Regions from separate parts of the Anaerostipes rhamnosivorans genome, predicted to be linked through region 3. Evidence: predicted binding sites of a transcription regulator. Region 3 holds the regulator's gene; each other region holds the start of a gene.

Region 1 (12,319 bases), 180 kb from region 3:
CGGAGTCCTGGTCAATTACAACTGGGCCAATGACGCCCGGGAAGGAAAAGATACCGGGCGCTGCCTGAACTGCAAGGTATGTCGGTGGAGGGAAGACTCTGATAAGTGCGCGGGTAGGATTCTTTTAAACCGCAGGAAACAAAAATAAGAAGATAAAAGCCTGTTTTATGTGTATAGAAAGTATATGCATAAGGCAGGCTTATGTTAGAATGACAAAAAGGAGGAAGTTTGTTATGAAAGAGATACTGATGATGAAATTGGAAAGCTGCCCATACTGCCATCAGGCACTGGACATGATGGATGAGCTGAAACAGGAGCACCCGGAATACAGGGACATTCCAGTAAAGATGGTGGATGAAGATGAGGACACTGATCTGGCGGACTCTCTGGACTACTGGTATGTACCGACCTATTATGTAGGAGATGAAAAGCTGCACGAGGGGGTTCCCACCAAAGAAAACATTCAGAAAGTCTATGAAGCGGCATTAAAATAGCAGGCAGAGGAATTCCTGTTTTATCCCAAGCATATATTTAGGAAAAAGAAGCAAAAGGATAGACACATGATTTATGTGGTAAAAGAAGGGGATACGATTGATTCTATTTCCTCACAGTTTGGAATTTCCAGGAGCCGTTTGATATATGATAACCAGATTTACGCAGGGAGGGTTGTGACCGGTCAGGCTCTGCTGATCCTGGAGCCTTCCGTCGTGCATACGGTGGAGGCAGGAGATACTCTTACGTCTATCGCCAGGGAATATGAAACTTCGGTCCAGTCTCTTGTAAGAAAGAATCCTTATCTGTTAAATGAGGTGAACCTGATGCCGGGGGATGTGCTGACGGTTGAGTATGCCCAGGAGAAGCTTGGGAGCCTGAATGTGACGGGATATGCGTATCCATATATCAGCACGGAAACCCTGCGGGAAGCACTTTTGTATTTAGATGAGCTTTTGATCTTTTCCTATGGATTCACTACCTCAGGGACTTTGATCCCTCCGGCTATGGAAATACCTTTGATTGATCAGGCTCTGGAGTTTGGCGTGGATCCCATGCTGGTTCTGACCCCGTTTGCAGAGACGGGATCTTTTAACAATCAGCTGGTGAAGACGGTCTCTGAGGACCTCTCCATGCAGCAGACCCTGATTGAGAATCTGGTTCAGACTGTCCAGCAGAAGGGATACGCAGGAGTGGATGTGGACTTTGAATATATCCTTCCGGAAGACAGGGAAGGATATGCGGCATTTGTGGGGAATCTGAGGGAACGCATGAATGCCCTTGGGTATAAGGTATCTGTAGCTCTGGCGCCTAAAATATCGTCCGAACAGGAAGGGCTGTTATATGAGGGGATGGACTATGCGCTTTTGGGAGAAAATGCAAATACGGTGTTTCTGATGACGTACGAGTGGGGATATACCTACGGGCCGCCCATGGCCGTCGCCCCCATCAACAAGGTCCGCCAGGTGCTGGATTATGCAGTAACACAGATCCCGGCGGAAAAAATCTATATGGGCATTCCCAACTATGGTTATGACTGGCCTTTGCCTTATGAAAGAGGAGTGACAAGAGCAACCAGCATAGGAAATGTGGAAGCGGTGGAGATCGCGGACCAGAATGGGGCACAGATCCAGTTTGATAAAACTGCAATGAGTCCCTTTTTTAATTATACTTTAGACGGTGTAGAACACGAGGTTTGGTTTGAGGATGTGCGGAGCATCGACGTAAAGCTCCGGACAGCCAAGGAGTATGGGTTTTCCGGGGTCGGATACTGGAATTTAATGAGGCCGTTCAGGGCCAACTGGCTTCTGATCGACAGCTTATTTCAGTTGGATGACTGACAAATAGACAGGAGGCGGCAGTATGGGAAAACATATCGTAAGCATGATGCTGGCAGCATTGATCGGATTGGGGCCATCCATTCAGGAGATGTATCATAAGGATCCGGCCCAGCCAGCTTTTTCTAATAAAAGTATCAGCGGTTTTTCTTATGGGAAGGTACCTAAATCTGTGAGAGAAAAGGTCAATGGGATTTCGTATCGTCCGAATCCTGATATTTCTTTTCAGGATCTTCGGTATGTGAAGGTAAAATATCATGGATATGATGGGAAAATTAAGGACGGACAACTGCTGGTGCACAAGTCCATTGCCAAAGATACGGTAGAGATTTTCCAGGAGCTTTTTACGATGCAGTATCCCATCGAAAGCATTCAGCTGATTGATGATTATGATGCGGATGACACAAAATCTATGGAGGCCAACAATACTTCTGCATTTAACTATCGGATCGTGGCGGGGACCAGCCATCTGTCCAATCATGCCTATGGAAAGGCCATTGACATCAATCCAAGGGTCAATCCGTTTGTAAAGAGAAATTCCATTACACCGGAAAATGGGAAAGTTTATGCCCAGAGAGACGTGAAGAAATGCAAAGGAAAATATAAATATAACATGATCCACAGAAACGACCGTGTATACCGGCTGTTCAGAAAACATGGATTTCAGTGGGGAGGTGACTGGATCACATATAAGGATTACCAGCATTTTGAGAAACGATGAGGGGATCTGTACTCATGTGCGCAAGTTGGATACATGGAATCATTGTACATTCTACCAAGAGTTTTAAAGCAGCCAGAAGGCTGCTTTTCTATTTTATATCAATAACCTTGAAGATATATCGTGAAAAAGACTGCCCCAAATAGAACTTGCCCACATTGCCCGTGGGTATCATGATATATTCCTAATAGAGATCATGATCTAAGAAATTTTAAAGATAGTGTAGTTTGCCATACCCAAGGGGTACATCGTATTTTAAACCTTGTGGGTATGACATTGTCACCAGTTCTCCGGCTTGCTGTCTCAGGGACGTAAGATTTTCTAACTTTCAGCAAAGCCTCTCCGGCGGCCCGTTCGGAACTCGCTGACGCTCAGACAGCCTCACTGCGCAATGCGCACCGCCTACGAGTCTTTACTTCAAGAAGAAAAACTAACGTCCCTTCGAATGCAAGGCCTCCGAACTGGTGAAAATGGACGTAATGTCTGCTGGAGATGGCTGTTGCAAGACAAAAGGCGCCACCTACGATAGTTATTTACCACTATTGGAGGAGCGCATTTCAAAAGCGTGACGGAAATAGTGGTAAATAACTCATAAGATTTTGAACGGCTTCTGTAAACAACCGCATGTATCAGGAGGTAGAAATCATGAATATTTGGGAGAGTACAGTTTTGACAGACAAAGGGGCAGCTCTGCAGGCAAAATTGATAGAGGGACAGACGTTACATATCACACAAGTCATGACGGGAGGTGCCAAAGTACCGTTAGTGAATCTGCGGCAGAAGGGCCGGGATTTTCAATCACATGGGATTTTTACTTTAAGACCTCAAATACGGTGCCGATTGAGGTGAATTTAAACTCAAAAGGGCTGGTGAGTATTGAGCAGTATCAGGTTCATGAGGGGGAGATTCATGGTCTGAAAGGGGATGTTCATGAACTTGATGGAAGACTTAAAGAACTAAATGCGGATTTAAATGCTATAAACGTAGATATAAGTACTAAAGAAACAAATTTAAGTAAAAAGTCTACTGGGGTTAAAAATCTTAACAATGTTATAGAGAATGGGTGTTTTACAATAAATCCTGATGTTACCACTGAATGTCTGCCGATTTACGAGTGGCTGACTTTACTTGTTATGAATAGTGGATTTGGGGGGATTATTCAAATAGCATTTGTAGTAGATGGGTCAAAAATGTTTGCTAGAACGTATAATGCGGGTGGAGCTGGCTGGTCAGAATGGAGACAAGTTTTTTAGAAAATAGGAATTTATTCATCTATTATCTGTTTTATACTGGTAATAAGGTCGGACAGATGTTCTGGCCTGATTATTTTAAATAATATTTTATGTTTAGTTCTGAAAAACCGAACTTATTTATTTCATTTTTTAAAATATCACTCGTTGGTTCAGTAAAAGAACAGGCGAAGGCCGGATACAAAGCTGACATTGCCCACACTGCCCCAAAAGATCATGATATAGTTCTTGATGAGAAATATCAATCATTGGGAGGTAAATATTATGAACATTTGGAAAGACACGGTTTTAACAGATAAGGGAGCCGCATTACAGGCAAAGCTTATGCAAGGGCAGACATTGAAGATTACAGGTGCCAAAACTGGGGCGGGTAGTGTACCGGCTGTAAATCTGAGACAGCAGACAGATGTAACGGAAGAAAGGGGAGATATCACTCTTCAGCCTGCAAGAACTGAGGGAGATCAAACAATTATTCCGGTGCTGCTGGAGAATAAGGATTTAAAAGAGGGATATGAACTGTGGCAGATTGGATTTTATGCAGAGGATCCAGATGAAGGAGAAATCTTATATTGCATTGCCCAGGCCACGAAGGGGAAGGATATACCTGCAGTATCGGAAAGTCCGGGCTTCTCTATCACATGGGACTTTTATTTTCAGACCTCAAATACGGCGCCATTTGAGGTGATGGTAAATTCTAAAGGTTTGGTCAGGATTGAAGAATACCAGATTCAATCGGAGGAAATTGACAATGTAAAAAAATCTACTCAAAAGCTTGATGACAGTATTATCGTATTGAATACTAATTTAGAGAAAACAAACATTAATCTGAATTCTACCGTCAATGACTTAAAAACAGCAAATACAAATATCCAGAGTATTAAAAATCAGCTTGCAGATACAGGATGGATAAACGCACCATTGGCATCAGGTGTCTATAATCTTTCTGGTTCAGTTCAACCGCTAAAATATAGAAGAAAAAATGGTATTGTATATGTTAGTGGTGTTGTTAAAGTGACTGGAAAATCAGGTGATTCACAAAAAGTAATTACTACGTTACCTGCTGGTTTTAGGATTACGAGTGGATCGTACTATTATTTCACCAATGCTGCGACAGGCGGCACGATGAGCCGATACCTTGTTTTGAGTTCTGGTAATATAACATTGGAATGGGTCAGAAAGCTTCAGGATGGAAGTGTGCTGTCGGGTGATATTACATGGGTTGGAATTGATATTTCATACCCTGTATAAATTAAATTGTGAAAAAACTCCGGCCAACAAAATGGCCGGAGTTCGTTCTTAAAACTATTTTAGATTAACAGGATTCTGATTTAAAGTTTCTGCCAACTGATTTCTTACCTTAGTGACTGTTTTATCAGAAACCTTTTCTGTCGATAAGCAGTCTCCCAGCCGTTCAATCTGGGAATCTACAGCGGTAACCGTTTTTTTATTGCTTTTATGGAACTGTTCAAATGATTTTTCAATATGCTTAAGCTGACTGTCTGCCAAATCTTTTGAAAGATCAGCTCCTAAATATTTGTCAGTTGTCTCAATGGCTCTGAGTCCTAAACGGTACTGGCTGTCGCTCAATCCCTGTGGTTTTATATGGGCTGTACCGCAGCCGCTCAGAGAAGCGGCAAGAAAAAGGGCAAGACAGCCGGATAAGAGATATTTTTTCATAACATGACCTCACTTTTTGTATAAATCCTCTAAAAATAACACGTATTTTTGTTTGAATCCTACAATAGCACAGATGATAAAACATGTAAATATTTTCTGCTGTACTTTTTGAGATACACAAAAGAGCGGCCGGTAAATACTAAAGATCCAGGGACACAAGTATTTCCTTCAGCTGGCTTGCAGATTGATTCAGCAGGTCAGTTTCTTCCTCATTCAGTTCGATCTCAATGACCTGCTCCGCCCCGTTTTTATTGACAATCGTCGGTACACTCAGGCAGAGATCAGAAAGGCCATACTCACCTTCCAAGAGGCTGGAGACCGGAAGAAGCGAGTTTTTGTTTCGGATAATGCTCTCTGCGATATGGCTTACGGCTATAGCAACACCGTAGTAGGTGGCACCTTTCTTTTCAATGATCTCGTAGGCACTGTTTCTCACATCGTCAAGAATCCTGCGCATGGATGTCTCGTGGTCAAAATGTCCGCGCAGCTCACAGAAATCATTGATGGCAACGCCGGATACATTGACACCGCTCCAAACAGCCAGTTCGCTGTCGCCGTGTTCACCAATAATAAAAGCCTGTATACTTCCGCTGTCCACTTCCAGATGTTCACTGAGCAGATACTGGAACCGGGCAGAATCCAGCACTGTACCGGAACCGAACACTCTGTTTTTAGGAAAACCGGAGAGCTTTAATGTCACGTAAGTAAGAATATCCACCGGATTTGCCACCACGAGAAGAATCCCTTCTGTATTCCGCTTTGTGATCTCCGGAATGATGGATTTAAAAATGCCAACATTTTTATGGACCAGGTCGAGACGGGTCTCATCCGGTTTCTGGTTGGCACCGGCCGTTATGATGATCAGTGCACAGTCCGCGATATCATCGTATGTGCCCGCGTAAACTTTTGATGTATCCACATAAGGACGTCCGTGGCTTAAGTCCATGGCCTCACCCTTTGCTTTGTCAGCATTTACATCGATCAGTACAAGTTCCGTAAACAGTCCTTGGTGCATCAGGCTGAAAGCAGTGGAAGCACCTACAAAACCACAGCCAATGATGGCAGCTTTTCTATTATTTATCATAAAAAAATCCTCCTTTATTTTTATACCTTGTAGGTATAGTTTAACAAAGGAGGATAAAATATTCATCGAAAATGAAACAAATGAGAATCTATATCAAGAAGCATCTATTTGTTCGATTTTCTCCAGATTTTTGCTTTTTCAGCATCTTTGATCAGCTGATCTCTGAAGTCTGGATGGGCAATGTTAATCAGAGCTTCCGCACGCTGCCATGCAGAGAGTCCCTTCATGTTGGCCATTCCATATTCCGTTACGATGTAATGGGCGTTGGCACGGGTGTCAGTTACGATAGAGCCGTTATGCAAAGTAGGAAGAATACGGGAGTGCATTTCTCCGGCTTTGTCTGTGAAGGTGGAAGAAAGGCATACGAAACTCTTTCCTCCGTTGGATAAGTAAGCTCCCATAACGAAGTCTAACTGTCCGCCTGCACCGCTGATCTGTTTGATCCCTGAAGATTCAGCACTGATCTGTCCGTATAAGTCTACATCTACCGCATTGTTGATGGAAATAAAGTTATCAATAGAAGAAACTCTCGCTATATCGTTTGTATAGTTAACAGGAGCACTCATACATTCTGGATTGTCATTCAAGTAGTCATATAACTTTTTGGTTCCTGCCGCAAATGCGTAGGTCTGGCGGTAGCGGTCAATATTCTTTTTGGCACCAGTGATCTTTCCGGCTTTAGCAATATCAACAAACGCATCAACATACATTTCTGTATGGACACCGAGATCTTTTAAGTCGGACTCTGCGATCATGGAACCGACTGCATTCGGCATTCCACCGATACCAAGCTGGAGACATGCCCCGTCAGGGATCTGGTCTACGATAAGTTTTGCGACAGCCTTATCCACATCTGTAGCAGGTCCTCCTCCGCCAAGTTCTGCAATGGCAGGATTCTCTCCCTCAACGATCATATCTACTTTGGAAATATGTACCCCTTCTTCAAACCCGCCCAGGCAGCGAGGCATATTTTCATTGACTTCTACGATAACACAGTCAGCTTTTTCAAGCATTGCAGATAAGTGGGATGCACTCGGTCCAAAGTTAAAGAAACCGTGTTCATCCATAGGAGCCACCTGCATCATGGCAACGTCTACATGGTCGATGTAATTGCGGTAATATCCCGGAAGTTCGGAGTAGCGGATCGGTGCGTAGTAAGAAAAGCCTTCGTTGATCCATTTTCTCTCAAGTCCGCCCATGTGCCAGGAATTCCATGTAAAATGGTCTGCCGGAGAATCAATCTTCGTGATCTCCAATGGCCACATGACAATTCCGCCGCGGATATTAATGTTTTCCAGCTCAGGCATTCTTTTTGCCAGAGCTTTGTCCAAAGCTGCCGGAGTGGTAACACACCAGCCGTATTCCAGCCAGTCACCGGATTTTACAGCTTTTACTGCCTCGTCAGCAGTTTTAAGTTTCTTTTGGTATTCTTCCTTGAATGACATAAGTAATCCTCCTGTCTTTATCTGTTAATTTATTAACATACTGTTCTATTGTACCATTGGCATAAAAGAAACACAAGTAAAATAATTTTAAAAATAGGTGGTCTTTTTACAGGTTTTGTACTATAATTAGATACTAAGTTTAGGAGGACATTTATGGAACATAAAAAATTCACTTGGAAACACTACACACTTATTGCAGTTGGGATTCTTGTAGTGATTTACTGCTGTATCGCGGTATATTTCAGTAAAAAGTTTACATATGGGACAAAGATCAACGGTGTCGATGTTTCCAATAAGACAGTTGATGAAGTAACAGACATTTTTAAGAAGAAAGCAGACGGTTATTCGCTGACAGTAAAAGAGCGCAAAGGGAAACAGGAGATTTTAAAGAGCAGCGTGCTCAAGGTTTCCTTTACCGGCAAAGATGAGATTAAAAAGATCAAAGACGGACAGAGTTCCCTGTTATGGATCAAAGGGATCTTCGGCGCAGAGAAGTACAAAGATATTGATATGTTTGCATATGACAAGGCAGCATTTCAAAAGGCATTCAAGAACCTTGATTGCTTCAAAAAGAAAAACATCATTAAAATCCGCAATGCCAAGCCTGTCTACAAAGACGGAGCTTTTCAGATCCAAAAGGAAGAAATCGGTACAGTCTTAAAGAAGGATCAGACCGAGAAGTTGATACAGAGTGCCGTAGAAGGCGGTGTTTCTGTTGTAGATCTGGACAAGGAGGGGGCTTATGAGGCTCCGAAATACACAAGCAAGAGCAAAGAGATCATAACTCTGAATGATAAGATGAACGATTCTCTAAAAGGAAGCATTACATATAAGTTTGGAAAGCAGAAGGTTGTCCTTGACAAAGAGGTCTACCACAAGTGGTTTAAAATCAAAAACCACACGGACTTTACCATTGATATGAAAAAGATGGAAACCTGGGTTATGAAGTTTGCGTACAAATATAACACTATGGGAACGATGCATACCTTTAAGACCCATGATGGACGGACCAAGAAGATTTTCGGCGGACCTTACGGCTGGAGAATGAGCCGTGACAAGGAAGAAGCCGCTGTGAAGAAGATGCTGAAAGAAGGAACGGTGGAGACCAGGGAGCCGTACTGGCGCCAGAAGGCAAAGGTATATGACGGTTATCAGGGAGACATCGGAGACACCTATATCGAAGTGGATATGGGACAGCAGGAAGTTTTCTATATTAAAAACAAAAAGATTGTATTTTCATCTTCTGTAGTGACTGGAAAGATGGAGGCAGGAAGAAAAACACCGGAATGTGTAGCGTTTGTTTTATATAAGCAGCGCCATGCTACATTGAGCGGCCAGGGGTATGCTTCCCCAGTTTCATACTGGATGCCGTTTAACGGGAATGTTGGACTTCATGATGCAAGCTGGAGATCTTCCTTTGGAGGAAGTGAGTATATTTCTGGAGGATCCCACGGATGTGTAAATATGCCACCCTATGCGGCAGCAACTCTATATAATATGATTGAGGCGGGAACACCGGTTGCCTGCTATTACTAAGCCTGGCAGGAACAGAGATTAAAATGGTATGATACCTCCGAAGCAGACATGGCAAGTGACCATTCTGCTTTGGAGGTGTTTTTTATTCCATAGGAAAGTTCTTCGAACCTCCCTATGGAATAAAGAAGACTTACGGGAGATTATCCATTTTATTGTGATAGAAACGGGAGGTAAGGGAAATGAGGGTCAGTATCACACAGTGGGTACAGCAGGAGCTAAAGCGTTTTATTAAAGAGGGAGACCTCTGCATTGACGCAACTGTAGGAACAGGGCGGGATACGGAGTATCTCTGCGGCTTAACTAGCCGGGTGATCGGTTTTGATATACAGGAGGAAGCCCTGGCAGCGGCAAAGAAACGACTTAACTTAAAAGGTTATGATCCGCTGCTGGTCAGGGAAAGCCATGAAAACATGGATCAGTATGCCCAAAAGGGAACGGTTCAGGCAATCCTGTTTAATCTGGGATACTTGCCTGGAGGGGACCACAGCATTGCCACCAGGCCGGACAGTACCGTAAAAGCGATCTTTGCAGGACTTGACCTGCTGAAGACAGGAGGTGTCATGAGCATCTGCATTTACAGTGGAGGGGATACAGGATTTGAAGAGAAGGACAGCGTGCTTGCGGTTTTAAAACAGTTGGATGACAGTAATTATCTTGTGGTGAAACAGGACTTCTACAATAAAGCAAATCATCCGCCGCTCCCTGTATTGATCCTGAAACTTTGAGAGTGTCAGGGGCCCGCTCTGCTTGCCCTTCTCACTAAAATATGGTAATTTATCATTAAGAATTATTTTATTCAGGACCAGGGATTTCTGCAGAGGGTTTTTCTTACGAGGAGGATGGATTATGGATAGATATCCGGAAGAAGCTGCTTCATTCCAGATTGACGGCCAGGCTTTTTATGAAGCCATAGTGAACAGCACAGAGGATTACATATATATCATAGATATGAGGACGGATGAGGCGCTTATCTCTGAGAACATGCTGCAGGATTTTGAGCTGCCGGGGATTCTTGTACCCGGTCTTGTTCCTCTATGGGGAGAATTAATTCACGATAAGGATAAGAAGCGTTATTTTGATTCTGTGGATGACATGCTCAGCGGCCTTACGGACAAGCATAACGTAGAGTATCAAGTCCGAAACAGAAATAATGAATATGTCTGGGTAGTATGCCGGGGACTGTTAAAGAGAGACGAACATGATAACCCAGTATCCTTTGCAGGGGTAGTCACACCAATCGGAAGCAAAGGAAAGATTGACCGGACTACGGGCTTATTTACAGAGGATAAATGCAAAGAACGAGTGGAAGATCTGCTGGAGCAGGGGAACAGAGGGGGAGGACTGCTTCTTCTTGGACTGGATGATTTTAAGCAGATCAATAATCTAAAGGACCACATTTTCGGAGATCTGGTGCTGAGGCAGATGGCACAGAATATCCAGCAGATGCTGCCGCCGAAATCAGAGATCTTCCGGTTTGACGGTGATGAATTTGCCATCGTATGCCCGGATATCTCCCTGGACGATATAGAGGAACTTTATGAGTCCATCCATCTATATGCCAATGCGGAACATGAGATCGACGGCATCTCATATTTTTGTTCCATCTCTGGCGGGATTTCCGTGATCGGGGAAGATGCGGACAACTATTTAGATCTGCTGAAGTTTGCGGCCAGTGCCCTGGATGCTTCCAAAAAGAAGGGGAAGAACACATGCACTGTTTTTTTCCCTGATCTTTTGCAGTCTGAACTTCGTATGATGGAACTGAACCGCCTGTTGCAGCGCTGTGTCATGGACGGAATGAAAGATTTTGTTTTGGTATATCAGCCGCTTGTCAGTTCAAACGGGCTGAAGCTGACTGGGGCAGAGGCTCTTTTGAGGTGGAACTGCCCTAGCGCAGGTCCCATAGGACCAGCTCAGTTTATTCCTCTGCTTGAAAACAGCGGGCTTATCATACAGGCAGGAAAGTGGATCCTTGATCAGGCATTCTGTACATGCAGCCGGTGGCTTTCAAATTGTCCGGGATTTATCATGCATATCAACGTGTCCTACCTACAGTTTATAGATAAAGACTTTGTTCCTTTCGTAGAACAGCTCCTGGATACCTATCGTTTAGATGCAAGGCACATTGTGCTGGAGCTGACCGAAAGCTATTTTGTCACGGATATGCCTGCACTGCAGGATACGTTCCAGAGACTGCGGGATCTGCATATCCGGATTGCCATGGACGACTTTGGTACCGGATATTCATCTCTGGGCATGCTGTCCCAGACTCCTGCGGATATTGTGAAGATTGACAGGGTTTTTATATCCTATATCAATGATTCTGAGCATGTTTTTAACCACTCTTTTATCGGAGCAGTTATAAAGCTTTGCCATAGTGTCGGGATCTCAGTCTGCGTGGAAGGTGTGGAATATATTGATGAGCTTAAGGCCGTTTGTTCTCTGGAGGCTGACAGCATTCAGGGATTCTATATATCAAGGCCGATTCCGGCGCAGCAGTTTGAGGAGAAGTATTGGAAGGGCAGCGGAGGGGTTGGCTATGACAGAATCTGATCGAGCTGAGGACAGATACGTCAGACGTATTTACCGCCAGATCATTTTGCTGGCACTCCTGGCACATCTTTCTTATGTTTTTATATTTATAGCAACGGGGATTTGGGTACTGGCAGCTTATAATGTGGCCAGTGTCTGTTTTTACTGTACCATGGGGATAATCTCAGAGAAAGGTTATTACCGTACTGCAGTGACCGCGATCCATCTGGAAGTCTGTGTATTTGCCA
Region 2 (12,319 bases), 400 kb from region 3:
GTATGCATACGGTGTGCCCAAAAGTTCCTTCTGCTCCTCTGCCACAGAATTCCGGATCCTGGCTCTGACTAAAGCCGAATTCTCCGAAACAGCATCTGAGGTTTTTGCCTCTTGCCTCACCGTAATGACCAGATCAAAACGGTCCAGGATGGGGCCGGAAAGCTTATGATAATAAGAACGCTTCTCACTCATACTGCAGCGGCACGCCTCCGGAGTAAAGCTGTTGCCACAGGGACAGGGATTCATGTCGGCAATCAAGAAAAAGTCTGCCGGCATGGTATAGTCTCTCCCAAGCCGGTTTAAAATAATCTGGCGGTCCTCCAAAGGCTGTCTCAGAGCTTCCAGACATTTGGAGTCAAACTGCGATAATTCGTCTAATATAAGACAGCCTTTGTGGCTGAGCGTGATCTCTCCGACCTTTGGAACCGCTCCCCCACCAATCAGCGCCCCTTTTGAGATAGAGGAATGGGGCATCCTGAAAGGCGGGCAGAAATCCTCCGCATCCCTATAGATTCCAGCTGCCTGGTAGAGTGACTGTACCTCTAAGTATTCTTCCTCTGTCAAACTATTAATAATAGAAGAAACACAATTGACTGCCATGGTTTTGCCGCACCCGGGAGGACCGATCAAAAGGATATTGTGCCTTCCGGTGACTGCGATCTCCAGAGCTCTTTTTAGGAACACCTGTCCTTTAATTTCAGAGAAATCAAAAGCTTTTTTTGTAAGGTTCTTCTGTTTCTTTGAATATTCATAAGAAAGGATCTTTCCCCGGCGGAAGAAATCTGCCGCATCAGACAGATGTTTTACCGGGACCAGTTCCACATCCTTTACGTGTCCAAGCGTCTCCATATCGTCATAGGGTACCATAAACCGCCGGATTCCCTGCTTTTTTCCTTCCAGTATAATCGGAAGACACTGACGGATCCCGTGGACACTGCCATCAAGGCCCAGCTCCCCCAGGATACAGATCTTCAATTCTTTATTAATTGGGATATAGTTAAGACCAGCCAAAACGGCCGCTGCGATGGGAAGGTCGAATGCGGTACCTGTCTTTCTGATATCGGCAGGAGATAAGTTCACCGTAACCTTCATGGGCGGAAGCGGGCATCCAAGAGCCCGCAGGGCAGATTCTACCCTGTGCCTGGATTCCTTTGCTTCATTAGAAAGGCGGCCCACCATAGTAAAATATGGGAGACCGCTCCGAAGTTCCACTTCAACCTGTATGATAACGCCTGCGGCACCTGAGACAATGCCGCTGATCATCGAACAAAACATAAAGCCTCCTTCTCTCCGGAAGCCTTACAACCTACAATATGTACTATTTTATCATATATTCTATATTTTTACAATTATTTGAGCAATTTTTTCAGTTCACTCATAAATGTGTTCACATCCTTGAACTCTCTGTATATGGCCGCAAAACGCACATATGCCACTTCGTTGAGTTCTTTGAGCTTGTCCATGACAATTCCTCCGATGACAGAACTCTCCACTTCTCTCTGTCCGAGATTATAGATCTTTGTCTCAATCTCATCCACCAGCTGGTCAATCTGTCCCATGGAGATGGGCAGCTTATGGCAGGACTGCACAATGCCGGCCTTGATCTTGGAGCGGTCATACATCTGCCTGGTTTTGTCCTTTTTGATCACTGACAGCGGTTCTGTCTCTATCTTTTCATAAGTCGTAAAACGCTTGCTGCAGTCATCACACTGTCTTCTTCTGCGTATGGAATTATTGTCTTCCGAATGTCTGGAATCAATAACTCTGGAATTCTCGCTTCCACAATAAGGGCACCTCATCTTTTCTACCTCCCGGGATGTTTACTTTGTTCTTTTGTGAGAGGCAGAACATGTCTGCCTCAAAAATTTCCATTCATTAAGGGAAGTATATCATTTTTTCTAAATCACTTCAAACATTCTTTTTCAATTATATCCACCAATACGGTATCACAGCCTATTTTCACGATTCTTTTATACGGAATATAATAAAATTCCCCTTTTGCAAAGCAAAGCACCTTTGTAGCCTTCGGAACGATCAGACATAAGATCTGTCCTGATCCGGGATCAAATTCCAGATCTATCACACATCCCAGTTTATCTCCGGTCCGGCAGTTAATGACATCCTTCTCCCTCAACTCTAAAAATTTCATGATAAGCCACCCCAGAAAAATAGTTATAATAGTGTATGCCCGTGATAAAAAAAGGTGCAAAAAAAGGCCATATCTGAATCACAGATACAGCCTTTTCTGATTCTATTATTATGCAGTGATGATCTTCTTCGGACACTTCTTTGCACAAAGACCGCAGTTGACACATTTCTCATAATCTACATGGGCAATGTTATTTTCTACGGTGATTGCTCCCAGCTTGCATTCCTTTGCACAGAGACCGCAGCCGATACATCCGGCTTTGCACACGGACATGACATCTTTTCCTTTGTCTTTTGAATTACACTGTACTAAATGCTTTTTGTCGTAAGGAACCAGTTCAATCAAGCCCTTTGGACAGATATCGGTACATTTTCCACAGCCGATGCATGCTTCTTTGTCAACATACGCAATGCCGTTGACAATGGAAATGGCATCCTCAGGACAGACCTGGGCGCAGCTTCCGAATCCCATACATCCAAAAGAGCAGCCCTTCGGTCCTTCTCCGGGTACGTTCATCGCTTCTACACAACTCATCTGGCCTGTGTATTCATATTTGTTTGACGCCTTCTCACAGGTCCCCGCACATTTTACAAATGCCACTTGCTTCACAAAGTCACCTGCTTCCACACCCATGATAGCACCAATCTTTTCTGCAGCCGAAGGCCCGCCTACAGGACAGGCACCTACTGCCGCCTCACCGTTTGCAATGGCTTTTGCAAGTCCGTCACATCCGGCATATCCGCATCCTCCACAGTTATTTCCAGGAAGTTCCGCGCGGACTGCTACTTCTTTTTCATTTACCGGAACCTTGAACTTCTCAGAAGCGATTCCTAAAAGAATAGCAATGACCAAACCAATTCCTCCGACCACAACGGCCGCAAGGATAATTGCTGTAATATCCATTTTTGCTACCTCCCTATATGATTCCTGAGAATCCAAAGAAAGCAATCGCCATCAAACCTGCCGTGACAAGAGTGATGGGCATTCCTTTGAAAGATTCCGGGATGTTATTGTATTCTAATTTTTCACGGATTCCAGCCAGAATTACAATGGCGATGGTGAATCCCACAGCCACTCCGAATCCATTGACAACACTGGTGATAAAATTATATTCATACTGAACGTTATTTAAAGCTACACCAAGTACAGCACAGTTGGTCGTAATCAGCGGAAGATATACACCCAGGGACTCATACAGAGCCGGCATAGACTTCTTTAAGAACATTTCCACAAACTGTACCAATGCCGCGATGACAAGGATAAATGCGATGGTCTGCAGATATTCCAGATGAAGCGGCACAAGGATCCCGGCATACACGAAATATGTAACTGCTGAGGCGATGGTGATAACGAAAATAACCGCAGCACCCATTCCGCCGGCAGTCTCTACCTTCTTGGATACACCAAGGAAAGGACAAAGGCCTAAGAACTGGCTCAAAACTACGTTATTAACTAATGCCGCACCGATTGCGACTAATAATAAATTTGACATTGTTCACCCTCCCTATTTGTCATCCACACTGTTATCGAAAAACCGGCTTCCACAGGCACCGTTTCCGCAGCTGGAACAATCGCCGCAGCCGGAAGACTCAGGCTCTCCTGCTTTTTTCGGTTTTTTGCTTCTTGCTTTATTCTGGGCCGCTACAAGGCAGGCCAGGACAAAGAATGCACCGGGAGCCAGGATGAAGATCGTGATTGGCTCGTAAGCGCTCGGCATGATCTTTGCACCGAAGATCGTCCCTGCACCGAGAAGTTCACGGAAAGCTCCGATCACCGTCAGGGCAATGGTAAATCCAAGTCCCATTCCGACACCGTCGAAGAAAGAGAGGATTGCTCCGTTTTTGGATGCAAAGGACTCTGCGCGTCCCAGGATGATACAGTTTACAACGATCAGAGGGATATAGATTCCAAGGCTTGCATTTAGAGACGGCACATAGCCCTGTAAAAGGAACTGAACAACCGTAACCAATGACGCGATGATAACAATATAACCCGGAATACGGACTCTGTCGGGAATCACATTTCTCATAAGACCGATGATCAAGTTAGAAAACATTAACACGGCTGTAGTAGAAAGCCCCATGCCTGCCCCGTTGATCGCGGATGTTGTAACCGCAAGGGTAGGACACATTCCGAGCATTAAGACGAAAGTAGGATTTTCTTTGACAATACCATTGATCAAACGTTCTACTGGATTACTTTTCATCTCAATTACCTCCTTTCAATGTATCCATCAATGCAACACAGCTGTTGACTCCGCTTGTGACTGCGCGGCTGGTGATCGTAGCACCGCTGATGGCGTCGATCTTAGAGTCGTCATTCTTCCCGGAACCGTCTTTTACGACTTCAAACTGTTTTGCTTTTTTATTTGTAAAGTTGCTCTTGAATTCATCTTCTTTTGCCTTCATACCAAGACCTGCGGTTTCGGAGATCGTTAAGGTCTCATATCCGTTGACCGTACCGTCATCCTTCACACCTACAGAAAGAGTGATGTCACCGCCGTACCCGTCAGGGTTTGTCACAGAGAAAACATATCCAAGTTCTTTTCCGTTCTTGTCAACTGCTTTGGCGATCTCGTTGATTGTATTCTGTCCAAGGTCTTTTGCCTTCAAAGCTTTACTGATCTCTTTTGTATTTAATTTCACTGCTTCAAAACGGTCCGCGTCTTTGAATACTGCTTTGTACGCCTCCTGTTTTGTCTTTTCTTCCTGCTTTGCAATCGGATCTTTGGTCACGTTGTAGACGAAACCAAGGATCAGGCCGGCAGCCAGAGTGATGATAAATAATTTAATACAATCGCTTACTAAACTTTTATTCATTGTCTTTGCCTCCTTTTGCCTTCACAATTCCAAACGGTGTCGGAACTGTAATCTTCTCAATCAGAGGAACAATCAGGTTCGCAATGATGATGGAATAAGAAACACCCTCTGCCATCGGCCCGAACAGACGGAAAATACCGGTCAGAAGTCCGCACAGAACGGCGAAGATGATCTTGCCCTTGGAAGTGATCGGTGAGGTCACATAGTCGGTTGCCATAAAGATCGCGCCGAGCATCAGTCCGCCTGCAAAAATCTCAGACGCCATATAAGTAAGATCGAAGCCATGTCCTCCAAAAAGCAATACAAAAACAGCCACCGTTGCCACGTAGATACATGGGATCATCGGTGAGATAACTTTCTTTAATACAAGGTAAATGCCGCCTAAGATCAGAAGTACGGCAGATGTCTCTCCAATCGTACCCGGAATAAATCCTGTAAAGATCCTTCCAAGATCTACGCTCTTTCCTGCTTTCAGCAGGGCCAGAGGTGTGGCTGTGGTCACTCCGTCATAGGTAAATGTAGTCATCCTTGCCGCAAAGGAGATCATCAGGAAACAACGGGCACCCAATGCAGGGTTCATGAAATTCTGGCCCAATCCTCCGAAAACCTGTTTTACGACGATGATCGCAAATATACCGCCCAGTACCGGCATCCAGAATGGAACGCCTGCCGGCAGGTTGAGTGCCAGCAGAAGGCCGGTTACGACCGCGCTTAAATCACCTACTGATACTTTTTGTTTCATTAATTTCTGATAGATATACTCGGCAGCTACGCAGGTAACGATAGAAACCGCAATAGTCACAGCCGCAGATGCACCGAAGATATAGATACCAAAAACTGTAGCCGGGAGTAATGCAAGGATTACGTCCAGCATAATGCTTTGTGTTGAGCTTTTGTCCCTTACGTGCGGGTTTGCTGAAACACGATATAATGTTTCGTTCATATGTACCTCTCCTTTACTTCTTTCTACGATTTGCCAAGACCTGCTTACGTCCTGTCTTCATTGACTGTGCCAGGTTTCTCTTCGCCGGACAGATAAAAGAACAGCACCCGCATTCCACACACTCATCTCCGTGAAGCGCTTCAAATGCTTCAAAATTGTTGTTATCTGCCAGAACGGACAACCTTGCCGGCATTAACTTCTGAGGACAGACACTGACACAGCGCCCACAGTTGATACAGTTGCTAGGCTCCACTGCTGATACAGGATCTTTTGTAAATGCCAGCAGAGAGGAAAATGTCTTGACCGCCGGGACATCCGTGGTAAACATGGCCATTCCCATCATCGGTCCTCCGGAGATCACCTTTTCAGGCTGTCCTTTGAATCCTCCTGCTGCTTCGATCAGTTCATTGACATTGGTTCCGGTACGCACAAGAAGGTTTTTCGGACTCTCAATGGCATCCCCAGTCACTGTCACAACGCGTCTGAATAGAGGTCTTCCTTCTTTCACCGCATCCTTGATGGCAACAATGGTCGCAACATTATCCACAATACATCCTGCGTCAGCCGGCAGCATGCTGGAATTGATCGCTCTTCCGGTGGTGGCATAGATCAGGGAACGCTCTGCTCCCTGAGGATATTTAGTCTTTAATTCGGCTACTGTTATCCTGGAATCTCCTTTGACACACTCGCTCACTTTGGCAATGGCATCTTTTTTGTTGTCCTCCACCGCAATGATCCCCTTTGCTTTTGGGAATAAATCCAGTACGATATTCAGCCCTTCCACGAGGACCTCCGGAGTTTCCATCATGATCCGGTAATCTCCAGTTATGTAAGGCTCACACTCTGCTCCGTTGACAATGATATACTCGATGGCATCAGGATCTTTCGGAGCTAGTTTTACATGGGTAGGGAATCCTGCCCCTCCAAGTCCCACGATCCCCGCTTCTTTGATGGCGGCAAGGATCTCGTCCTTGGTCATTTCCTTATACGGCTTTGCCTTAAATTCCGCTTCTTTGAACTCTCCGTCGTTCTCGATTACAATTGCATTTACCTTTGCTCCGGCAGGAGTCACTCTCGGCTCAATTGTTTTTACAGTTCCAGAAACAGAGCTGAAAATATTTGCGGATACAAAACCGCCTGCTTCCGCTACTTTCTGTCCCGCCAGTACCTGGTCACCCTTTTGTACGATCGGTTTCGCAGGTGCTCCAATATGCTGGCCGACAGGTAAAACAACATCTCCTTTTGGCAGATATTCCGTGATTGGGGAATTTTTTGCGTATTCTTTCCCGTCATCCGGATGAACTCCGCCGCTAAATGTAAACAATGCCATTTTTAAGCCTTCCTTTCTCTTTTCTTAAATTTCCATATACTTTATGATAAATTGTTTAGCATGCAAAATCAACTCTCGACATTTTTTTCACAATCAAAATCCCATGAAATAACATAAATTTCACTATAATATGTCCATTCTTTTCTTTTTTTCTATATTTTGCACTAAAAAATAAACAATCAGGGATTTTATATGTGAATATATTATCAATCTAAAAGGAGTCCCCCGTTCTTGAGAAACTCCTCCTTTGAAATTATCCTTTGTCTAACGCCTTGTCTGCCCGTTTCCGTAAATAATAAATTTGGTGGTCGTAAGGGCGTTCAGTCCCATAGGCCCCCTGGCATGGATCTTCTGGGTACTGATTCCAATCTCTGCCCCGAATCCGAACTCAAACCCGTCCGTGAATCTGGTAGAGGCATTCACATAAACGGCCGCCGCATCAATCCTGTCTAAAAATTCCTGAGCACGGGAATAGGAGTCTGTGATGATAGCCTCTGAATGTTTTGTGTTGTAGCGGTTGATATGTTCAATCGCTTCATCGAAGCTGTCGACCACCTTTACAGAGATCACAGCATCTAAATACTCTGTGCCCCAGTCCTCCTCGGAAGCTTTCAACACCTGGTCATTGACCGCCATGACTCTCTCGTCTCCCCTGACCTGCACACCTTTTTGCAGCAGAGCCTCCACGATAGCCGGCAGATGAGTCTGCACGGCATTCTTATGGATGACAAGGGATTCACAGGTATTACAAGTTCCCAGTCTCTGGGTTTTGGCATTGACCACGATATTTACTGCCATCTCAGGGTCCGCGAACTCATCCACATAGGTATGGCAGTTGCCGGTTCCCGTCTCGATCACCGGCACGGTGCTGTTCTTTACAACACTCTGAATCAGCCCTGCCCCGCCTCTTGGAATCAGCACATCGATATATTCGTTCATCTGCATCATCTTTGTGGCAGTCTCCCTGCTTGTATCTTCCAGAAGCTGGATGCTGGATATCGGCATCTTCTTCTTTTCCAAGGCTTCCTGGAGGACTTTTGTTATAGCGATATTGGAATGTATAGCATCGCTGCCGCCCCGGAGCAGACATGCATTCCCCGTCTTAAAACACAGGGCAAACGCATCTGCGGTGACGTTTGGGCGGGACTCATAGATAATCCCCACAACGCCAAGAGGTACCACCTTTTTTCCTATGAGCAGTCCGCTCTTATTGGGCTTCATCTCTGTGACAGCCCCGATGGGATCCTCTAAGTCCGCTACCTGCCGAAGGCCTTCTGACATGCCCTCAATCCGGTCCACCGTCAGGGTGAGCCGGTCCACCAATGCCTCTGACATGCCCCTCTCCATGGCCGCCTTCACATCCTTTACATTCTCAGATAAAATGTAATTCTGGTTTGTGACCAGCTGGTCTGCCGCTTCCCGGAGCAGTTCATTTTTGTCATTCATGGCTGCCTGGGCCAGAATCACAGATGCTTCTTTTGCCTGTTTTCCTAATTGCTCTAACATAACAACCTCCCTGCTTTATCTCAGTGCTTTCCTTTCGGCTTCAGCGGAGTAACGCTTCCGTCCTCATTCTTTATACTGATATTATCAAGCTGGCCGCGCAGATTCGCCCGGACAGACTGGATATACTCTGTGCGCAGTTTCTTTTGTTCTTTCTTTTCTTCTTCCGAAAGCCCAACGGACTTTTCCAGATGATACAGTTCATTGATTCTTCTAATCTTGTCTTCGTTCATACTATTCCTTTCCAGTAAAAATTATGAATTTAAGTACGGACATTCTGTCAAATACTTTCTGAAATCAAAATGTTCTCTCTTATGGGCCAAAAACAGTGTTCCGATGTCTTTCCCGTCCACGATCCTATTCAGATCATTAAAGTCCCGGCTGTTGGCGATCACCATATCAGCCCCGCAGTCGGTCACAATGTTAGCCGCCGCAATCTTTGTTGCCATTCCTCCAGTCCCCACTTTGGTGACAGCGCCCTTGGCCATGTTTTCCACCTCTTCGGTGATCACAGGCACCTCTGAGATCAGTCTTGCTCTTTTATTTTTATGCGGGTCATCGGTATATAATCCATCGATATCCGTCAGCAGGATCAAAAGATCTCCTTCCACCACCGCAGTGACCACCGCAGATAAGGTATCGTTGTCTCCGAACTCGATCTCTTCCGTGGATACCGTGTCATTTTCATTTACAATGGGAATGATGCCTAAACTGAGCAGCTGGTTGAATGTATTTCTGGCATTAAACCTGCGTTTATCGTTCAGCATGGTTTCCTTTGTGATCAATATCTGTGCAGAGCCTTGGTTGTACTCCGCAAACAGCTTTTGGTAGATCATCATCAGCTGTCCCTGTCCCACGGCAGAGCATGCCTGCTTCATCGGCAGAGAATCGGGCCGTTCCTTTAAGCCCAGTGCTTTAAATCCGACCCCAATGGCTCCTGATGACACTAGAATGACGTCCTTCCCGCCATTGTGGAGATCCGTTAAAACTCTCACCAGCTTCTCCAGACGGAACAGGTTCAGCTGTCCTGTCTTTGGATGAATCAGGGAAGATGTCCCTACTTTTACTATAATCCGTTTCTTATTCTTTAGTTTTTCTCTGTTTTCCATGCGAAGTGATCCTGTCCTCTCCTGCTGATTTTCCATCAGCGCAGTTTATCGTTATTGTAATCCTTTTTCTAAAAAAAATCAATGTTCTATGGCTGAAAATTCGACGTTGTTCTCACTTCCGGCGGACAGCACTTTGAGCGTGAAAATTGGAAAAGCGATTCAACGTGTCCATTAAATCTCGAAAAATGACTCCAAAGCAAAATGCTCTGGAGCCATTCATCCATAATCTACTGGATTTTCGTTTATATTTAGAAATCAAGAAGCACTACGTCTCCATTTTTCAGGGATGCCTGCACATCGATCACCCTTTGGTTTTTGCTGCCGCGGAATCTTAAGTTCAAATCCTTCTGTTCTTCTACGAAAGGACCGTCCACCAAAACATCCAGGTACCTGAGAACCTCCGGATCAAAATCCATGATCTCCGCGTATAAATAGGAGGAATACATCCAAGTAGTTTTTTCGGGGTACCGCTGTTTCAGTTTTTTTAATACTTCCTTGACGGTTTCACGGTTTTCAGGCTCCATGGGTTCTCCTCCCAGAATGGTGGCGCCTGTGATATGTTCTCCTCCGGTCAGCGTAAGGAATTGTTCTTCTGAATGCTCATCCCATTCCAATCCACCGTTAAAATCCCATGTTTCCGGATTAAAGCAGCCTTTGCACATTCTTCTGCAGCCCTGCACAAACAGGGACGTCCGGATGCCGGTCCCGTTGGAAATATCAATTTTTCTGATCTGTGCGTACCGCATATCAGTTCACCTCTTGCATCTGGTTATCCAAATGTACAAAGCGCTCCCCGATCTCCTGGGTCCTTCCCTTATTCCAAAAGTTGTCGCCCAGATATCCACAGGTCCTGCGGCAGACATTTAAGGTCTTGTGGCTCTTATTGCCGCAGTTTGGGCAGTACCATTCGTAATTCTCATCCAGAAGGATCTCCCCGTCAAATCCACATTCCTGGCAGTAATCAGACTTGGTATTGATTTCTGCATACTGGATAGTGTCATACATATAGTCGATCAGCATGGAAAGGGCTTCTGGATTCTGGTTCAAATTGGTCACTTCCACATAGCTGATGGCTCCGCCAGAGGAAATGCTCTGAAATTTAGCTTCAAATCCAAGCTTTTCAAAAGCATCTATGGGTTCTGTCACATTTACATGGTAAGAGTTTGTGATGTAATCTTTATCTGTGATGCCTTCCACGATACCAAACCGTTTCTTCAGGCTTCGTGCGAATGTATAGGTTGTTGACTCCGCTGGTGTTCCGTATACACTGAATCCAAGTCCCGTCTCTTCCTTCCATTGATCACATGCGCCTCTCAAACGTTTCATGATCTCGACAGATAACTCATCCCCTTCTTTTGTTGTGTGGCTTTTCCCAAGAAGAGAAAGCACACACTCATACAGTCCGATATAGCCAAGGGAAAGAGTGGAATATCCGCCTTCCAGCAGCTTGTCGATGGTCTCACCCGGCTTCAGCCTTGCAATGGCACCAAACTGCCAGTGGATCGGGCTCACATCGGATAATGTTCCCTTGAGGCTTTCATGGCGGAGCATCAAGGCCTCTCTGCAAAGGCTCAGCCTTTCCTCAAGAATGTTCCAGAACTTGTCCATATCCTGTTCTGCGGACAGCCCTACATCGGCCAAATTGATGGTCACAACACCCTGGTTGAATCTTCCGTACCATTTATAATTTCCGTCCTCATCCTTCCATGGAGCCAAAAAGCTTCTGCAGCCCATGCATGGGAAAACTTCCCCCTGGTAATTCTTTCTCATGATTTTTGCAGATATGAAGTCAGGCATCATGCGCTTGGCTACACATTTGACTGCCAGATCCGTCAGATACCGGTACTGACTGTCTTTCGGAACATTATTTTCATCCAGTACATATAAAAGCTTCGGAAATGCAGGTGTCACATAGGCCCCTACCGGATTTTTCATACCTTCATAGCGCTGCTTTAACATCTCCTCAATGAGCATTGCCGTCTCTTTCTCATATTCCGGCTCTTCGCTTATGTACATAAATACAGATAAAAACGGCGCCTGACCATTGGTGGTGGAAAAGGTGTTGATCTGATACTGGATCGTCTGGATTCCCGATACGATTTCATCGTGCAGGCGGTCATTTGCGATCAGCTCCACTTCCTGCTCCGTATATGCTTTGCCGATCATCTCTCCTTCTTTTCTAACCTTATCCTTATGCTTTTCAAAGCTGACTCTCACAAAAGGAGCGATATGCGCCAAAGATATGGTCTGGCCGCCATACTGTCCGTTGGCCACCTGCTGTACAATCTGGGTCGCCACCGTACATGCCGTCTGAAGAGACTTGGGCGTCTCGATCAGTTTTCCGTTTATGACAGTCCCGTTTCTGAACATATCCTTTAAGTCCACTAGGTCGCAGTTGTGCATCTGCTGGATATAATAATCCATGTCGTGAAAATGAATGATCCCGTCATCATGTGCCTGAACGAT
Region 3 (8,631 bases):
TTTTCCTTTCTTCAAAATGCAGATGCAGTCACATAGCTTTTCGATCTCGTCCATGAAATGGGATGTGAGAAAAATTGTCAGTCCGCTTTCTTTGAGCAGGGAAAGAATGTTCCAAACTTCCCGACGGGCTCTGGCGTCAAGCCCTGTTGTCAATTCATCCAAAAAAACCACTTCAGGTTTTGGGATGAGTGCAAGGATAATGAAAAGACGCTGTCTTTGACCGCCGGATAAATCCTTTACTTGGGTTTTCAGTTTATCCGCGATTCCAAACCTGGAAAGAAGCTCCAGGGGATCCTCAGCTTCATGGTAAAGAGAAGCAGTGACCTGACAGAGCTCCTGTACGGTAATACTGTCCTGATAATTTGTTTCCTGAAATTGAACTCCCACTTTCTCAAAGAGTTTTTTTCTTTCTTTAAGCGGATTCATTCCAAGAATGGAGATTTTGCCGCTGTCAGCTTTTTTCGTGCCTAACATACACTCGATCACAGTACTCTTTCCGGCACCGTTGGCGCCGATCAGACCGAATACGGTTCCTCGGTTTACCGACAGACTGATCTGATCTGCCGCAGGAGTCCCGGAGTATGTTTTTGTCAGTTGACTGACTTTGATGATTTCTTGCATTGATTGATACCTCCTTGTTTTTTGTAACAAAAGAATACCACCAACAGAAACGCTGGTGGTAAAGTGGAGGGTTTAGGAAAAAAATTTTTTCATTTCTTTTAGCATGCGGATCATGTCTATGGCGTTTTCTTCCGCATCTGCCAGAGAAGAGATCAGGTTATCGCACACAGCGATGATATCGTCATCGGATTTCGGCGTGTCCAATATCGATTTGATATCTGCCCTTGGATTTTTAGAAAGGTGGGAGAGCATTCTTAGGATCGCTTCTAAAGAATAATTTGCGCAGCGCAGGGAACGGATGATCTTAAGCCGTCTGATATCCTCTCCAGTATACACCCGGTATCCGTTTTGTCTCCGTTTGACTGTAAGCAAGCCGTTCATCTCCCAATTTCTTAAGGCATCCATCGTGATGTTTAGCTGTTCGGATACTTCCTTCCTTTTAAGGGAAAGAGTGTTTTCTGAACTCTCGCCGGATATGATCTGATTTACGATCTCTATGGCCTCTTCCGCGTTAAAGCGTTCCTTACGGATCTGGTCCAGATATTCGTTGGTCAGAAGAAGTGCCGTGTCATAATCCCCCAAGGCAGATACCTTTACCATCTGTACGATTTTTTTCCGAAGGCCGTTCTGCAGTACCTCGATTTGGAAAGCCAGACGGGCCAGCCGAAGCTGGGCAATATGTAGATCGGTAAAGATACGGTATCCGTTGGCCTGACGCTCCGGTTTTGGTATCAGCCCAGATTCTTCATACAGCCTTACGGTGTTTGGGTGTATTCCGATCATGGACGCGATTTCAGATGTTTTATAAGTGTTCATAATGATTCCACCTCCGTTTCTATCTTCATGGTAGCACAAACAAAAAGCCTGGTGTTATAGTGGAGGGAAGAACAGAGCAGATAATAGAAAATGACATTGAAACCGATAAGGATCCAATGTCATCTTTATAATTCTTAGTTAAAGCCGATAAATTTCCGGGCTGCTTTGTAGGCTGCGATAACGACTTTCCGCCCTCCATATCCCGGAAGGTTTACGGCATTTCCTACCAGAGATCCGCGGATCTGACGGTAAAGTTTTTTGTTTTTGGTTTTTAGGTATCTCCACAGCTCTTTTTTCTTCTGAATGTGCTCCGGGGTGCCGGATTTGATGGCGATCACAGAAGAGACAGTCATGATGATACTCAGGTAATGTTTCATATAGCGGTATAATGGTTTGTTCACAAGCTCAAAGCTGCTCATGTAGTCGATCATTGCCTGTGTGACAAAGAACTGCTGATCAATTCTTTTGATCATATTGTTCTCGTTGACAGACTGATCGTCCCTGCCGATAAAATATCGGTAGAAATTCACGTCCAGGTAATAGATCGTCTTCACATAAGGAAGCGGTTTAAACACATATAGATTGTCTACATAAAATGTATGCTCCGGCAGACATAAGCGGCACTCATGGAGCAGAGAAGTCCTGTAGATGACGGAGTGCATTAAAATGTACTGGCTCAGTGGGAAACGCTTCACATCATCCCATGTAAACAGCTCCTCAATAGGGATGGAATGGCGGTAGTGAATGACCGTCTTTTTCTTCACGCCCTGTTTTTCATAGACATAGTTGGACATAAACATATCAACAATCGTTCCCTGACGGTAAAATGTCTCCAATTTCTTCATGATCTCTTCATAAGCGTGCTCGTTTACCCAGTCATCGCTGTCCACGACCTTAAAGTAGATTCCTTTGGCATGGGCAATACCGGTATTCACGGCACCTCCATGCCCTTTGTTCTTCTGATGGATTGCACGGCAGATGCCAGGGTATTTGTTTTCATATTCATCGGCGATCATGCCGGTATTGTCTGTAGAACCATCGTCAATGATCAGGATCTCGACTTTGTCACCACCGATCAGTAAAGTATCGATGCAGTGTCTCATATATTCCTGAGAGTTATAACACGGTACGGCGAATGATAATAATTTCATTTTGTAACCTCCTAAAAATGGTACTCTGTCTATTATAAACAAACAAACGAAAAAATGCTATAAGTTTTTCTCCATTGTTCTCAGTCGGCTCTGGAAAGGCCTCCTTCCAACAGCGGAGAAAAACTAGCGTAGATTGGCGCCTTTCGTGAGATATTACACTATTTTTAACGAGCTGCCAGTGCGGAGCACGCTCACCCGAAGGGTATGAAATGCGCGTTGGCAGCAGTGCTAAACAACGTTATCTGCTACTCTGTTTCTTCAGAGAGGGTTTCCCACTCTTCATAAAATGTTTCAAGCTGTTGGTCATTCTGGGCTTTGGCTGTGGAGAGTTCCAGCAGCTTTTGTGTGTTTACAGCGTTTTCCGGGAGACACATTTCTTCTTCCAGTTTTGTGTTTTCCTCTTCCAGCCGTTCAATCTCCGACTCCACCCTTTTCAGCCGGTTTTTAGTTTTGCGGCGCCTTGCCTCTTCCTCTTTTTGCTTCTGCCAGTTAAGCTTGGTGTCTGAGACGTTTTCACCTTCGGCTGTCTGTAGTTCCTCTGTTCCTTCCTTTTCCTTTTCAAAAAGATAATGCTGGTAATCCCCGGAATAGGAGTGAAGCCCTTTGGAAGGAGAAAGCTCCAGGATTCTTGTGGCGGTCTTGTTAATGAAATAACGGTCATGAGAGACATACAAAACAGTTCCTGTGTATTGGGATAAGGCGGATTCCAGAATTTCTTTGGAATGGATGTCCAGATGGTTGGTCGGTTCATCCAGAATCAGGAAATTAGCACGGGAGAGCATAAGCTTTGCAAGTGATACCCGTCCCTTTTCCCCGCCGCTTAAGGAGGAGATCAGTTTGAAGACATCCTCTCCTTTAAAAAGAAAAGCAGCCAGGGTATTGCGGATCTTTGTATTGGTCAGTTCTGGGAAGGAATCTGATATTTCGTCAAAGATGGTCTTTTCCGGGTGCAGGTTGTCCTGGGCCTGGTCATAGTATCCGATGGACACCTGGGAGCCCAGTTTGATCTGTCCTTTGTTTTTTGCCATCTGCTTGCAAATGATCTTTAACATGGTGGTTTTTCCAGTACCGTTGGCGCCGATCAGCGCCACACGTTCTCCCCGGAAGATTTCAAAATCGATATCGGAAAACAACGTATGTGACCCAAAGCTTTTTTCCAGATGTTCCACAGTGAGGACATCATTCCCGCTGACAATGGACGGTTCGATGGAAAAGCGCATTTTCCCGTCAATCTCCATTGGCTTCTCGATCACGTCGATCTTATCGAGCATTTTTTCACGGCTCTCAGCACGGCGGATCGATTTTTCCCGGTTAAACTGTTTGAGTTTTTCGATGACCGCTTTCTGATGTTTGATCTCCTGCTGCTGGTTTTCGTATTCCTTTAACCGAATGGCTTTTACCTGGTCTCTTTTCTGGATAAATGCAGAATAGTTTCCATCAAAGAGCATGGCATGTCCAGCCTCGATCTCCATGACCTTGTTGACGATCTTGTCCAGGAAATACCGGTCATGGGAGACTAAGATCACAGCTCCTTCATAGTGGCTTAGGTAAGTTTCCAGCCACTGAATAGATTCCACGTCCAGGTGGTTGGTGGGCTCATCCAGAAGAAGGATCTCAGGCTTCATGAGCAGAAGCTTTCCCAGGGCAACCCGTGTCTTCTGACCACCGGAGAGAGTTGCGATCTGCTTCTGGAAGTCTTCCTCTTTAAAACCAAGGCCTTTTAAGATACCAGTGATTTCACTTTCATAGGCAAACCCGTTTTTCTGTTCAAATAAATGGGTGGCTCTGGTGTATTCCTCCATCTTATCCTCAAGCTCTTTGCCGCTTAAATGCTTCATCATCTGTTCCAGGGACCGAAGCTTTTTATCCAGTTCGATCACATCTTGCTTGATGGTCAAAAGCTCTTCGTAAATGGTGAGGGAGGAAGTATGGTCCTGGTGCTGTGCGAGATAACCAATCTCGGCATCCTTTTTCTTGTGGATCTCTCCCTCGTCGGGGGTCATCTGATCCATGATGATCTTTAAAAGGGTGGATTTCCCAGCCCCATTTAATCCGATCACGGCAAGACGGTCTTTTTCATTAATATGAAAGGATATTCCTTTCAGGACTTCCTGGTCAACGAAAGTTTTATGTATATTCTGACAAGATAAAACCATAGTGTACTCCTTCAAAACTTCTTAGCAATAAAAATTCTTTATTAGCATAACATAATTTCTGAAAAAACGCACTAAAAGTTTGACAGATATTAGACAATCTTATATAATTTATTTAATTTAGGAAGTTGATAAAATAAGTGGGAGGGTAATAATGTCATCAATGGATAAGAATATATCACCGGCAGTTATAAAGAGATTACCTAGATATTACCGTTATTTGGGAGCCTTGAAAGCAAAGAACATTACAAGGATTTCCTCCAAAGAACTGAGTGAGCGGATGAAGGTGACTGCATCCCAGATCCGCCAGGATCTCAATAATTTTGGAGGTTTCGGGCAGCAGGGATACGGATATAACGTGGAAAATCTTTATGTGGAGATCGGTAAGATCCTGGGGCTTGATAAGAGTAACCAGATGATCATCGTGGGCGCGGGTAATCTCGGCCAGGCACTGGCCAACTATCAGGATTTCAACAACAACAGCATCGGATTCCAGGTGATCGCGCTTTTTGACGTGAATCCGAAACTGATCGGCATCACTGTGCACGGCGTGGAAGTTCACGATATCGATGATATGGAAGAATTTATTAAAAATCATGAGATCAAGATCGCTGCTCTGACACTTCCGCAGGACCAGGCGCCCAAGATCGCCAAAGAGCTGGCATCCTGGGGCATCAAAGGCTTTTGGAATTTTGCGCCGGTGGATCTTACACTGCCGGACAGCGTTACCGTAGAAAACGTGCATCTGGCAGAATCTCTCATGACACTGACTTACAATATCCACAGCCGGGAAGACAACGAAGACACCGGGGAGTAGACGGGAGGAGCGTCATGATCGTGGGAATTGGGACTGATCTTGTTGAGATTGGGCGGATTCAGAAGATGACTGAGAGGAAAAAAGGCCTCAGCCGGATATTTTCAGAATCAGAACTGGCGTACGCGGGCTCAGACAGTACGACTCTTGCTGGGAATTTTGCAGTTAAAGAAGCCGTTTCCAAGGTATTTGGAACCGGCTTCTTCGGATTGGAGCCTTATGAGATCGAAGTGTTACGGAATGAAAAAGGAGCGCCTTATTTAAAACTTTCAGGGAGAGCCAAACAGATGGCTTCGGCTCAAAAGATCACAAAGTTTCATGTGTCAATCACTAATACAGGAGAACTGGCACAGGCTTTTGTCATAGGAGAATGTCTATGAAATATGTATTAAAAAACCAGGAAATGCAGAACGTGGATAAAGAAACAATAGAAGACATCGGAGTGCCGGGCCTTGTACTGATGGAGCGGGCCAGCGAAAAGATTGCTGGCAGGATTAAGGCTTCTGTCCAAAAACAGGACAGGATTCTGTCCGTGGCAGGATGCGGAAACAACGGAGGGGATGCGCTGGCGGCGGCCAGGATTCTTTTGGAGGAAGGCTACTCAGTAGATTTCGCGGTGGTAGGAAATCTTGAAAAGGCATCCAAAGACTTAAAGACCCAGCTGGGCATCTTAAACCGACTGGGTTATGAGGCGGAAACCAGTGTCAACTATAATGATTATGACTGGATCCTGGAGGGGCTGTTCGGTGTGGGGCTTTCCAGAAAGATCTCTGGTTCGTACCGTACTGCCATAGAGGCAATCAATGCAAGCAAAGCCAAGGTAATGTCCGTGGATATTCCCTCAGGCATCAGCGGGGATACGGGAAAGGTCCTTGGGTGTGCTGTCAAAGCGGATGCCACAGTGACGTTTGGAGGCCCAAAAGCGGGGCATCTTCTCTATCCGGGCAAGGATCATACAGGCCGGCTTTTTGTGGAGAGGATTGGTTTCTTTGACCAGACTTTAAAAAAATATGCCCGGGGATTTACTTATGACAGAAAAGATCTTAAAAGACTGCCCAAAAGGACCGCAGATTCCCACAAAGGAACCTATGGGAAGGTCCTGATCGTTGCAGGCAATGAATCCATGTCAGGAGCGGCCTATTTCGCGGCAAAAAGTGCCCTGCGCATGGGCAGCGGGCTGGTAAAGGTGATTTCCCACGCCTCCAACCGCCCGATCCTTCTGTCCATGCTTCCGGAAGTGCTGTTCGGGGCAGAGGAAGATCTAAAAGCTTCTCTTAGATGGTGTGATTGTATTTTATTCGGTCCTGGAATGGGCGTATCTGAGCGGACAAAAAGGCTTTTAGAAACCGTACTGTCCGACGGAACAAAACCACTTGTTCTGGACGCAGACGGTTTAAATACGGTCAGCCATTACAAGCTGCGGATCGATTATCCGGCCGGGTGCATTTTGACACCGCATCTTAAGGAGGCAGCAAGACTGCTGGAGACATCAGCAGAAGAGGTGAAAGAAAACCTGCCTGAAACAGCACATCGTGCAGCGGACCTGTTTCAAAGTGTGGTGGTGCTCAAAGATGCCACAACACTGGTAGTGTCAGCAGATGAGCCTGTTTACTACAACTGCAGCGGAAATCACGGAATGGCCACGGGAGGAAGCGGCGATGTGCTGGGCGGCATCATCACAAGCCTTTTAGGACGGGCCATGGAACCGTTGGAAGCTGCGGCTCTGGGTGTGTACGTCCACGGCCTTGCGGGAGACGAGGCCGCAAAGAGACTTGGATATGACAGTATGCTGGCTTCCGACATCATAGAAGCTCTCAGCAGTATTTTAGGAGGAATCAATGATGAATCAATACTATAGAGTGTATGCAGCCATAGACTTGGATGCGATCTGCCACAATATCAGTGAGATAAAGAACATTGTTGGAACGGACACGAAGATTATGCCGGTGATCAAGGCGGACGGATACGGCCACGGGGCAGTTCCGGTGGCAAAGGCATTAAACAAGATCGGCGTTGACGGGTTTGCAGTGGCGATCATAGAGGAAGGGATCGCCCTGAGGAAACAGGGAATAACAAAGCCCATACTGATCCTGGGTTATACTTCAGAATACCAGTATGCCTCTTTGATTCAGCATGAGATAGAGCAGACGGTGTTTTCCTATGATATGGCGGAGGCAATCTCCAAGTTTGCGGTGACGATGAAAAAAGATGCAAACATACATATCAAGGTGGACACTGGAATGAACCGGATTGGATTTAAACCGACGGAGGAATCCGTTTCGCAGGTGGAGCGGATACAAAAGCTTCCGAATATAAAGATTCAGGGCATCTTCACCCACTTTGCATGCGCGGATGAGGAAGATAAGACATCGGCCAGACATCAGAAGGAGCTATTTGATCAATTTGTGCGGAGTCTTGAGGACAAAGGAATCGAGATCCCGGTCAAGCATGTTTCCAACAGTGCCGCTATCATGGATCTTTGCGACTGCCGTATGGATATGGTGCGTTCCGGGATCATTACCTACGGACTGTATCCCTCCGAAGAGGTAGACAAGTCGGCCATTGATTTGAGGCCGGCCCTTTCCCTGATCAGCCACGTGATCCATGTAAAGGAAGTGGAGCCGGGGGAAGGGGTCAGCTACGGATCGACCTTTGTCACAGAAAGAAAGACTAAGATCGCAACGATCCCGGTAGGCTATGCGGATGGTTATCCCAGGGCACTATCTTCCAAAGGGAGAGTGATCATCCGAGGACAGTATGCACCGATCATCGGGAGAATCTGTATGGACCAGTTTATGGTGGATGTAACGGATATCGAAGGTGTTTGTGTCATGGATCAGGTCACCTTGGTAGGTACCGACGGAGACAAGAACATATCAGTAGAAGAGGCAGCCAATCTGGCGGGATCCTTTAATTATGAATTCGTGTGTGGGATCGGGAAGCGGGTCCCACGGGTGTATTTTCAGGACGGCAAAGCAAAAGAAGCAGTTGACTATCTGGAAGATTAGAAATCCATGTCCTTTACACAGCAAGCCGGAAAACAGGTGAAAATGGAATATATATTGAATAGAACTGA

The links. The regulator Rex, encoded in region 3, represses fermentation and respiration genes when NADH is low (regulators of the CRP and FNR family bind a similar motif). The targets are predictions, from matches to a motif close to ATTGTTAANTANTTAACAAT.
Region 1: the regulator Rex is predicted to act here: its motif matches at 8,024-8,043, upstream of AR1Y2_RS11000 (butyryl-CoA:acetate CoA-transferase).
Region 2: the regulator Rex is predicted to act here: its motif matches at 7,433-7,452, upstream of rsxC (electron transport complex subunit RsxC).

The regions. Positions count from the first base shown of each region.
Region 1 covers NZ_CP040058.1:2,213,312-2,225,630, reverse strand. Annotated here, with positions in the region: gene AR1Y2_RS11045 (NADH:flavin oxidoreductase) at 1-148, shown strand, start outside; gene AR1Y2_RS11040 (thioredoxin family protein) at 234-494, shown strand; gene AR1Y2_RS11035 (glycosyl hydrolase family 18 protein) at 561-1,832, shown strand; gene AR1Y2_RS11030 (M15 family metallopeptidase) at 1,855-2,550, shown strand; gene AR1Y2_RS11025 (hypothetical protein) at 3,193-3,396, shown strand; gene AR1Y2_RS11020 (pyocin knob domain-containing protein) at 3,393-3,800, shown strand; gene AR1Y2_RS17810 (hypothetical protein) at 4,062-5,045, shown strand; gene AR1Y2_RS11010 (GTPase) at 5,100-5,474, opposite strand; gene AR1Y2_RS11005 (L-lactate dehydrogenase) at 5,614-6,558, opposite strand; gene AR1Y2_RS11000 (butyryl-CoA:acetate CoA-transferase) at 6,663-8,003, opposite strand; gene AR1Y2_RS10995 (L,D-transpeptidase family protein) at 8,157-9,539, shown strand; gene AR1Y2_RS10990 (tRNA (mnm(5)s(2)U34)-methyltransferase) at 9,719-10,264, shown strand; gene AR1Y2_RS10985 (bifunctional diguanylate cyclase/phosphodiesterase) at 10,386-12,092, shown strand; gene AR1Y2_RS10980 (GGDEF domain-containing protein) at 12,079-12,319, shown strand, end outside.
Region 2 covers NZ_CP040058.1:1,635,640-1,647,958, reverse strand. Annotated here, with positions in the region: gene AR1Y2_RS08175 (YifB family Mg chelatase-like AAA ATPase) at 1-1,275, opposite strand, end outside; gene nrdR (transcriptional regulator NrdR) at 1,350-1,799, opposite strand; gene AR1Y2_RS08165 (YlmC/YmxH family sporulation protein) at 1,904-2,149, opposite strand; gene AR1Y2_RS08160 (RnfABCDGE type electron transport complex subunit B) at 2,258-3,052, opposite strand; gene rsxA (electron transport complex subunit RsxA) at 3,066-3,641, opposite strand; gene rsxE (electron transport complex subunit RsxE) at 3,654-4,355, opposite strand; gene AR1Y2_RS08145 (RnfABCDGE type electron transport complex subunit G) at 4,357-4,968, opposite strand; gene AR1Y2_RS08140 (RnfABCDGE type electron transport complex subunit D) at 4,961-5,911, opposite strand; gene rsxC (electron transport complex subunit RsxC) at 5,925-7,241, opposite strand; gene AR1Y2_RS08130 (glutamate-5-semialdehyde dehydrogenase) at 7,506-8,747, opposite strand; gene AR1Y2_RS08125 (DUF896 domain-containing protein) at 8,768-8,977, opposite strand; gene proB (glutamate 5-kinase) at 8,999-9,853, opposite strand; gene nrdG (anaerobic ribonucleoside-triphosphate reductase activating protein) at 10,102-10,599, opposite strand; gene nrdD (anaerobic ribonucleoside-triphosphate reductase) at 10,601-12,319, opposite strand, start outside.
Region 3 covers NZ_CP040058.1:2,035,221-2,043,851, reverse strand. Annotated here, with positions in the region: gene AR1Y2_RS10140 (ABC transporter ATP-binding protein) at 1-621, opposite strand, end outside; gene AR1Y2_RS10135 (MerR family transcriptional regulator) at 694-1,437, opposite strand; gene AR1Y2_RS10130 (glycosyltransferase family 2 protein) at 1,572-2,588, opposite strand; gene AR1Y2_RS10125 (ABC-F family ATP-binding cassette domain-containing protein) at 2,834-4,744, opposite strand; gene AR1Y2_RS10120 (redox-sensing transcriptional repressor Rex) at 4,896-5,558, shown strand; gene acpS (holo-ACP synthase) at 5,573-5,935, shown strand; gene AR1Y2_RS10110 (NAD(P)H-hydrate dehydratase) at 5,932-7,413, shown strand; gene alr (alanine racemase) at 7,397-8,563, shown strand.